Regions from separate parts of the Burkholderia sp. 22PA0099 genome, predicted to be linked through region 1. Evidence: predicted binding sites of a transcription regulator. Region 1 holds the regulator's gene; the other holds the start of a gene.
What was found. The regulator NrdR, encoded in region 1, represses ribonucleotide reductase genes. The targets are predictions, from matches to a motif close to CACNANATNTNGTG.
Positions count from the first base shown of each region.

Region 2: a site for NrdR is predicted at 1,817-1,830, ahead of AB4851_RS33065 (ribonucleoside-diphosphate reductase subunit alpha). Genes of this name have one in related genera too.

Region 1 is NZ_CP163165.1:3,758,007-3,762,422, reverse strand. It holds gene AB4851_RS32105 (SDR family oxidoreductase) at 1-225, opposite strand, end outside; ZMP/ZTP riboswitch at 461-560, shown strand; gene glyA (serine hydroxymethyltransferase) at 702-1,949, shown strand; gene nrdR (transcriptional regulator NrdR) at 1,956-2,441, shown strand; gene AB4851_RS32090 (GspH/FimT family pseudopilin) at 2,602-3,162, shown strand; gene AB4851_RS32085 (type IV pilus modification PilV family protein) at 3,177-3,533, shown strand; gene AB4851_RS32080 (PilW family protein) at 3,530-4,330, shown strand.
Region 2 is NZ_CP163165.1:3,982,351-3,986,766, reverse strand. It holds gene AB4851_RS33080 (inner membrane protein YpjD) at 1-737, shown strand, start outside; gene AB4851_RS33075 (PP0621 family protein) at 759-1,061, shown strand; gene ampD (1,6-anhydro-N-acetylmuramyl-L-alanine amidase AmpD) at 1,058-1,642, shown strand; gene AB4851_RS33065 (ribonucleoside-diphosphate reductase subunit alpha) at 2,106-4,416, shown strand, end outside.

The DNA.
Region 1 (4,416 bases):
GACATCGGCGAACTCCGTGGGCAAGCCGTTCAGCGTCGCCTCGACGGCGCCGCGGTCGCGCACGTCGAGCTCGACGGGCAGCAGGGCTGCGCCCAGTTCGGCGGCGAGTGCGTCGAGGCGGTCCTTGCGGCGGGCGCTGGCGACCACGCGGTGGCCGCCCTTGACGAACGCTCGGGCGATGGCGGCGCCGAATCCTGCGGATGCGCCGGTGACGAACACGATCATTGCTGCTCCTGGTCGGTAGGGTGAAACGATAGGGGGGATCGTTAGCCTACTGAGAATGCCGCGTTGCGGCAAGGCGACATGCTCCGGCCGCGGGGCCGGCCAAGCGTGTGCCGACCGCTCGGAAAGCCGCGTCCGGCTTGGGAGTCGGATTGATTTTGTTCGTGCCCCTATTGCTTCGGCGGGGTGGCCGGCCGGTTGCCTATTCATCGGGCATCCAATAAACTACGGCGCTCATCAGCCCCTGCGTGACTGGCGATAGAACCCTCGGGTTCAAGGTGGAGCATCCCACCGTGAAGCGCAGGGCTTCGTTTTTGCCGTTCGCCTGGGCAGCCGTTGTGCGCCGTTGCGTACATTGCCGGTGGCTGTCCGCCTTGCGTCAACCGGATTTTTCCGTCGCGCCGGGCTGGCCATGCCGCCAGCATTGCGCAATGTACTCGGCCGCCCCGGTCAACCTGTACACACTTGACGGAAACCGTATGTTTGACAGAGCCCAAAGCACCATCGCGAACGTCGATCCCGACCTCTGGCAGGCGATCCAGCACGAAAACCAGCGCCAGGAAGATCACATCGAGCTGATCGCTTCCGAGAACTACACCAGCCCGGCAGTCATGGCTGCGCAAGGTTCGCAACTGACCAACAAGTACGCGGAAGGCTACCCCGGCAAGCGCTATTACGGCGGCTGCGAGAACGTGGACGTGGTCGAGCAACTGGCGATCGATCGCGTGAAGGCGCTGTTCGGCGCGGAAGCGGCGAACGTGCAGCCGAACTCGGGTTCGCAGGCGAACCAGGGCGTGTTCTTCGCGGTGCTGAAGCCGGGCGACACGATCATGGGCCTGAGCCTGGCCGAAGGCGGCCACCTGACGCACGGCATGGCGCTGAACATGTCGGGCAAGTGGTTCAACGTGGTCAGCTACGGCCTGGACGCGAACGAAGACATCGATTACGAAGCACTGGAAAAGCGCGCGCACGAAACCAAGCCGAAGCTGATCATCGCGGGCGCCTCGGCGTTCTCGCTGAAGATCGATTTCGAGCGGATCTCGCGCGTGGCGAAGGACATCGGCGCGTACTTCATGGTCGACATGGCGCACTACGCCGGCTTGATCGCAGCGGGGCTGTATCCGAACCCGGTGCCGCACGCCGATTTCGTGACCACGACGACGCACAAGAGCCTGCGCGGCCCGCGCGGCGGCGTGATCCTGATGAAGGCGGAGTTCGAGAAGCAGATCAACTCGGCGATCTTCCCGGGGATTCAGGGTGGCCCGCTGATGCACGTGATCGCGGCGAAGGCGGTGGCGTTCAAGGAAGCCGGTTCGGCGGAATTCAAGACGTATCAGCAGCAAGTGGTGGACAACGCGCGCGTGCTGGCGGAAACGCTGGTCAAGCGTGGCCTGCGGATCGTGTCGGGCCGCACGGAAAGCCATGTGATGCTGGTGGATCTGCAAGCGAAGAAGATCACGGGCAAGGCGGCGGAAGCGGCGCTGGGCCTGGCGCACATCACGGTGAACAAGAACGCGATTCCGAATGACCCGGAAAAGCCGTTCGTGACCTCGGGCGTTCGCCTGGGCTCGCCGGCGATGACGACGCGCGGCTTCGGCACGAAGGAAGCCGAGATCGTCGGCAACCTGATCGCCGACGTGCTGGACAACCCGGAAGATGCGGCTACGCTCGAACGCGTGCGCGGCCAGGTCAGCGAGCTGACCAAGCGTTTCCCGGTCTATCGCTGATCGCCGATGCGCTGCCCGTTCTGCCGGCATGAGGACACGCAGGTTGTCGATTCCCGCGTGTCCGAAGATGGCGCCGCGATCCGGCGCCGCCGCCGCTGCTCCGCCTGCGACAAGCGTTTCACGACGTACGAGCGCGTGGAGCTGGCGTTGCCGGCGGTCGTCAAGAAGGACGGCAGCCGCACGGAATTCGACCGCCGCAAGATCGTCGCGAGCATGCAACTGGCGCTGCGCAAGCGGCCCGTTGCGGCGGATGCGATCGACGCGTCGGTCGCCCGCATCGAGTATCAACTGCTCGCTACCGGCGAGCGCGAGGTGCGCAGCGAGAAGCTCGGCGAACTCGTCATGAACGAGTTGCGCGAGCTCGACACCATCGCTTACGTGCGCTTCGCATCGGTCTATCGGCGTTTCGAGGATGTCTCCGAATTCGCCGACGTGATCGAGGAATTCCGCCGCGCGGTGCCGGCCAAGCCGGGCCCGGCCCGCAAGCGCTGATTTCCTTTCCTTCCGCTTCATTCCCGCTCTCCTGAACCGATCTCGTCGCAACGATTGTTGCCGGCGATGACGGTTTGCGCCATTAGGCCGTTCGGCCAATGGCGCGCCTGCGTTCGTCCCGCTACAGTCCTCGCATCGTTCTGGCGAAGCGGGGTTGGGCATGCGGATCACGAAACGGATGGCGGGCGTCACGCTCGTGGAATCGATGCTGGCGATCGCGCTGCTTGCGATCGTTGCGGCCTACGCGTCGCCATCGTTCGTTGTCTGGCGGCAGCGCGACCGAGTGGAAGCCGGTGCAATGTCGATGCTGGCGGCGCTGGCCACCGCACGCGTCGAGGCCGTGTCGCGAGGCGTGCGTGTCGCGGTTTGCCGCGGCGATCAGAACCCCGTATGCGCAACGAGCGGGGGCACTTGCAAGATCGAAGGTGAGTGGTCGTGCGGATGGAGCATCGTGTTGCCCGATTCGCACCGGCATGAGCCGGCAGTGCTCCGGCGAGTGCCGGCCATGTCGGGTGTGCGAGTCGACGGCGCGGCCGGTGGTGTGGTGTTTACGCCGCCTGCGGGGCAGGTGATCGGCGGCTTTCGGCGCTTCGAATTTTTACCGCAGGAGCTGCGCGGCGTGGTGGACGGCGCACGAGCAATACGCGTTGCGCGTTGCCTCAGGATTGCCGCAGGCGGCCGCGCGCGCGTCACGGCTGGACGCTGCGGGGCAACGCAATGAGGTGCGCGCGAAGGATGGCCGGCAGCGCTTTGCTCGAAGTGGCGATCGCGATGCTGTTGCTTGCGGGTGCAACGATTGCTGTGCTCGGCGCGCAACTCGCGATGCAGCGGGCGGCATCCGAAGCTGCCACGCGCATGCGGGCGTTCCGGATGGCCGACTCATGGGCGGAGCTTGCGCGCAGCGGAAGTACCTCGACGATCGACCTCGTGCGCGCCTCGGCAGGTTTGAACGACATGCAAATCGACAGCACGATGCGCGCTGCATTCGCACAGGTCGAAGTGCGATGGCGGCGCGATGTACCGGCATCGAACGATAGGGTTTGCAGCCAGGGTTGCGTGGCGTTGGCGTTCTCGGCGGGAGGGGAGCGATGAGGCGACGTCATACCGAGCAGGCGCATACGCTCATCGAAGCATTGATCGCGCTGGCGTTGGCGGCCTTCGTCGTGGCCGCCGCCGTGTCGCTCTACCGAGCGCAACGCAGCACGCATGGGGCGTCGCTCGACGGCATGCGGGCGCGCGATGCGGCATCCACGGCGCTGGCCTTGATCGCGCAATCGGTGCGCATGGCCGGTTTCGTGCCGCTCGATACGCCGGTTGGCGCAGCGAGCGCGCCACTGTTCGGATGCGCGTCGGCACGGCCATCCGGAGATCCGGCGCGACCCGGCTGCTCCGGCGCGACGACCGATTCCGACGGCCTGCAGGTGCGCTACATCGGCGACGCGGTATCGACCTGGCCGACCGCGAGCGGGCAGGTGACCGACTGTCTCGGGCAAGGCGTCGGTGCGGAGGTCGAGCGTCCATCGATCGTCAATCGCTACTTCGTTCGCAACGGCAGCCGCAGCGGCGAACCGGAACTCTATTGCGAGGGCGGCGGGCGCCCTGGTGTGGCCCAGCCGCTTGTGGAGGGCGTCGAACGGTTGCGCATGCGTTACCGCTTGCACGACGAGGCGGCATGGCGAGACGCCGGAACGATCACGGGGGCGGCATGGGCGAACGTGGTGGCTGTCGAAGTCTGCGTCGAGGTGCGTGGCACGCCAGGGTCGCGGGCAAACCGCTATGTCGATTGCGATGGTCGAGCACGTGGGGTCCGGGATGGTCGGGCACGCTGGATCGCACGGCAATGGCTGTCGTTGCGTAACGGCATTGCCGCCGAAGGCGCCACGCGATGAACCGAGCCCGTTTCATCGCGCTATCGCACGGCCGCCGCCGGCACGAGCGCATGACGGGTGCGGCCCTGCCGGGCGTGCTTGCCATC
Region 2 (4,416 bases), 220 kb from region 1:
GCGCGCTGCTGTTCGCGGCGCTGCTCGCCCACGGCGTGCTGCTGCACGCCACCATCTTCCCGCACGATTCGATGGTGTTCGGCTTCGCGTTCGCGTTGTCGGCGATGTTCTGGCTCGGCGCCGGCATCTACTGGATCGAGAGCTTCTTCTTCCGGCTCGACAGCCTGCGCCTGCTGGTGCTGCCGCTGGCCTGCGCCGCTTCGCTGCTGCCGCTCGCGTTCGGCGGCGTGCGCGTGCTGCCGTATGCGGCCGCGCCATTGTTCAAGATGCACTTCCTGATCGCCAACATCGCCTACGGATTGTTCGCGATCGCGGCACTGCATGCGGTGCTGATGCTGATGGTCGAGCGCCGCCTGCAGGCGCTGCGGCAAGGCGCGCGGATCGAGTCGGCCAGTTTCCTGGCGGGCTGGCTCGAAACGCTGCCGCCGCTGCTGACGCTCGAAAAGCTGCTGTTCCGTCTGATCGCCGCCGGCTTCGTGCTGCTGACACTCACGCTCGCCTCGGGCATCCTGTTCAGCGAGCAGGTGGATGCGCGCGCGCTGCGCTTCGATCACAAGACGGTGTTCGCGATCCTCTCGTGGTTCATGTTCGGCGGTATCCTCGTCGCGCGCCGCCTGTCGGGCTGGCGCGGGCGCGGCGCCGCACGCTGGGTGCTCGCCTCGTTCGGCGCGCTGCTGCTTGCCTATGTCGGCAGCCGCTTCGTGCTCGAGGTGCTGCTGCACCGTTCCGTGGTCTGATGGTCTGATGGTCTGAATTCGATGCGTAACCTTCTCCTGCTGATCCTCCTGTTCTTCGCCGGCTCCTGGGTGGCGCGCAAGCTGCGCCAGGCGCAGGAACGCACCGCACGCGGCGGCTCGGCCGGCGGCCCGTCTTCCGGGCGCGGCTTCGGCGGCGCGCGGCCGTCGGCCGAGCGCGCCGCCGCGCTGCCCGAGCCGATGGTGCGCTGCGCGCACTGCGGCGTGCACACGCCGAAGGGCGAGGCGGTGTCCGCCGGCGGCGAATTCTTCTGCAGCACCGAGCACGCGGCACGTCACACGACGTCGGCCGGCCGCGGCGCGTGACGCAAGCGCTGCCGGTGATCGACGCGTACGGCTGGGTGCGCGGTGCGCGCCACGCGCCGTCGCCGAATCACGAGGCCAGGCCGGCAGGGGTGACGCCCACGCTGCTGGTGGTGCACAACATCAGCCTGCCGCCCGGCGAGTTCGGCGGCGGGGCGATCGAGGCGCTGTTCCAGAACCGGCTCGATTGCGATGCCCATCCCTATTTCGATGCCAACCTGCGCGGCCTGCGCGTCTCGGCGCATTTCCTGATCCGCCGCGATGGCGAGCTGGTGCAGTTCGTGTCGTGCGACGCGCGTGCCTGGCACGCCGGCGCGTCGAACTTCCTTGGCCGCGAGCGCTGCAACGATTTTTCCATCGGCATCGAACTCGAAGGCGCCGACGACCAGCCGTTCGAGCCGTCGCAATACGCCACGCTGGCCACGCTGACGCGCGCGCTCGCCGCCCGCTATCCGGTCGAGGCGGTGGCGGGGCATGCCGACATCGCGCCGGGCCGCAAGACCGACCCCGGCCCGTGCTTCGATTGGCAACGCTATGCGAGCGATACCGGCCTCGGCCCCGAATCCTTTCCTTATCGTCGCTAACCGGGCGGGCGTCGAGCACCGCTCGGCACGCTGCGCTGCCGCGACGATTTCGCCTGATCCTTGCCCCGTCTACGCCTTCGCCAATGTGCTTCGCTGTCAATAGCGAAGCCCCAAATTTTCCGTTTTGAGATAGTAAGAACGTCCACTATACTTGGTGCCAGTTGACGAGTTTGTCACTAGATATAGTGTTAAAACAGTGGGCGCCGCCAAGGTGGCCCGCTCCACCGGCAGGGGGCTGCCGGCACGAATTCTGAGCGCGGCGCCTGGCCAGCCCGGCGCGCCGCGGATAGCGCAGACACACCAGGCGGCAAGGGGCGCGATACGCATGACGAAAACAGACGTCGGTTGTACGGTATCGCGCGGCCCGTGCCGCTATTGTGTTTTGCCGCCCGCGCCAAGCCCGGCGCATTAATCTTCAAATCCGCGGATCTCTCCGCACCATCCAACACCAGGAGCTTTGCACATGCAAACGACCGACACCGGGACGTCCCAATACGAGAGCGCGCAGCGCCCTCTTGGAACGGCTTCGCAGGCGCCCGCACTGGCGCCGCAGGCGACGTTCGCCGACTACAAGGTGATCCGCCGTAACGGCAGCGTGGTGGCGTTCGAGCCGTCGAAAATCGCGATCGCCGTGACGAAGGCGTTCCTCGCGGTGAACGGCGGCCAGGGTGCCGCGTCGGCGCGTGTGCGCGAACTGGTCGAGCAACTGACGCAAAGCGTCGTGCGCGCGCTGGTGCGCAGCCGCCCGAACGGCGGCACGTTCCATATCGAAGACATCCAGGATCAGGTCGAACTGGCGCTGATGCGCGGCGGCGAGCACAACGTCGCACGCGCCTACGTGCTGTACCGCGAGAAGCGTCACCTCGAGCGCGCGCATGCCGACGCGCCGGTCGACGCACCGGCCGGCACCGTCGGCCTGAACGTGACCGACAAGGGCGTGACGCGTCCGCTCGACCTGGCCGACCTGCGTGCGCTGGTCGGCGCGGCCTGCGAAGGGCTGGGCGATGCCGTCAACCCGGAGCCGATCGTCACGGAAACGATCAAGAACCTGTACGACGGCGTGCCGTTGAGCCAGGTCTACGACTCGGCGATCCTGGCCGCCCGCACGATGATCGAGAAGGACCCGGCTTACAGCCAGGTCACGTCGCGCATCCTGCTGCACACGATCCGTCGCGAAATCCTCGGCGAGGAAGTGCTGCAAGGCGAGATGCAGGCGCGCTACGTCGAATACTTCCCGCAATTCCTGAAGCGCGGCGTCGAAGCCGAGCTGCTCGACGACAAGCTGCTGCAGTTCGATCTGCCGCGCCTGGGCGCCGCGCTCGACGCAAGCCGCGACCTGCAGTTCGGCTATCTGGGCCTGCAGACGCTGTACGACCGCTACTTCCTGCACGTCGACGGCACCCGCATCGAAATGCCGCAAGCGTTCTTCATGCGCGTGGCGATGGGCCTGTCGCTGAACGAAGTCGACCGCGAAGCGCGGGCGATCGAGTTCTACAACGTGCTGTCGAGCTTCGACTTCATGAGCTCCACCCCGACGCTGTTCAACTCGGGCACGCGCCGCTCGCAGTTGTCGTCGTGCTACCTGACGACGGTTGCCGACGATCTCGACGGCATTTATGAAGCGCTGAAGGAAAACGCGCTGCTCTCGAAGTTTGCCGGCGGCCTCGGCAACGACTGGACGCGCGTGCGTGCGCTCGGTTCGCATATCAAGGGCACGAACGGCAAGTCGCAAGGCGTGGTGCCGTTCCTGAAGGTCGTCAACGACACGGCCGTGGCGGTCAACCAGGGCGGCAAGCGCAAGGGCGCGGTGTGCGCGTACCTCGAGACGTGGCACCTGGACATCGAGGAATTCCTCGAGCTGCGCAAGAACACCGGCGACGATCGCCGCCGTACCCACGACATGAACACGGCGAACTGGATTCCCGACCTGTTCATGAAGCGCGTGATGGAAGGCACCGACTGGACGCTGTTCTCGCCGTCGACCTGCCCGGATCTGCACGACAAGTTCGGCGCCGAATTCGAAGCGGCCTATGTCGGCTACGAACAGAAGGTCGCGCGCGGCGAGCTGAAGCTGTTCAAGAAGATTCCGGCGCAGCAACTCTGGCGCAAGATGCTCGGCATGCTGTTCGAAACGGGCCACCCGTGGATCACGTTCAAGGATCCCTGCAATATCCGTTCCCCGCAGCAGCACGTCGGTGTCGTCCACTCGTCGAACCTGTGCACGGAAATCACGCTGAACACGAGCGACACCGAAATCGCGGTCTGCAACCTCGGCTCGGTCAACCTCGTCGCTCACCTGGTCAAGCAGGCGGACGGCAACTACGCGCTCGACCACGACAAGCTCAAGCGCACCATCAGCGTGGCGATGCGCATGCTCGACAACGTCATCGACATCAATTACTACGCGGTGGCGAAGGCACGTAACTCGAACCTGAAGCACCGCCCGGTCGGCATGGGCATCATGGGCTTCCAGGATTGCCTGCACCTGCTGCGCACGCCGTTCTCGTCGGATGCGGCGGTCGAGTTCGCCGACCGTTCGATGGAAGCGGTCTGCTACTACGCCTACTGGGCGTCGACCGAGCTGTCGGAAGAGCGCGGCCGCTACTCGAGCTACCGCGGTTCGCTGTGGGATCGCGGCATCCTCCCGCAGGATTCGCTGAAGCTGCTGGAAGAAGCGCGCGGCGGCTATGTCGAAGTCGACATGAGCGAATCGCTCGACTGGGCGCCGCTGCGTGAGCGGATCGCCGTCCACGGCATGCGCAACTCGAACTGCA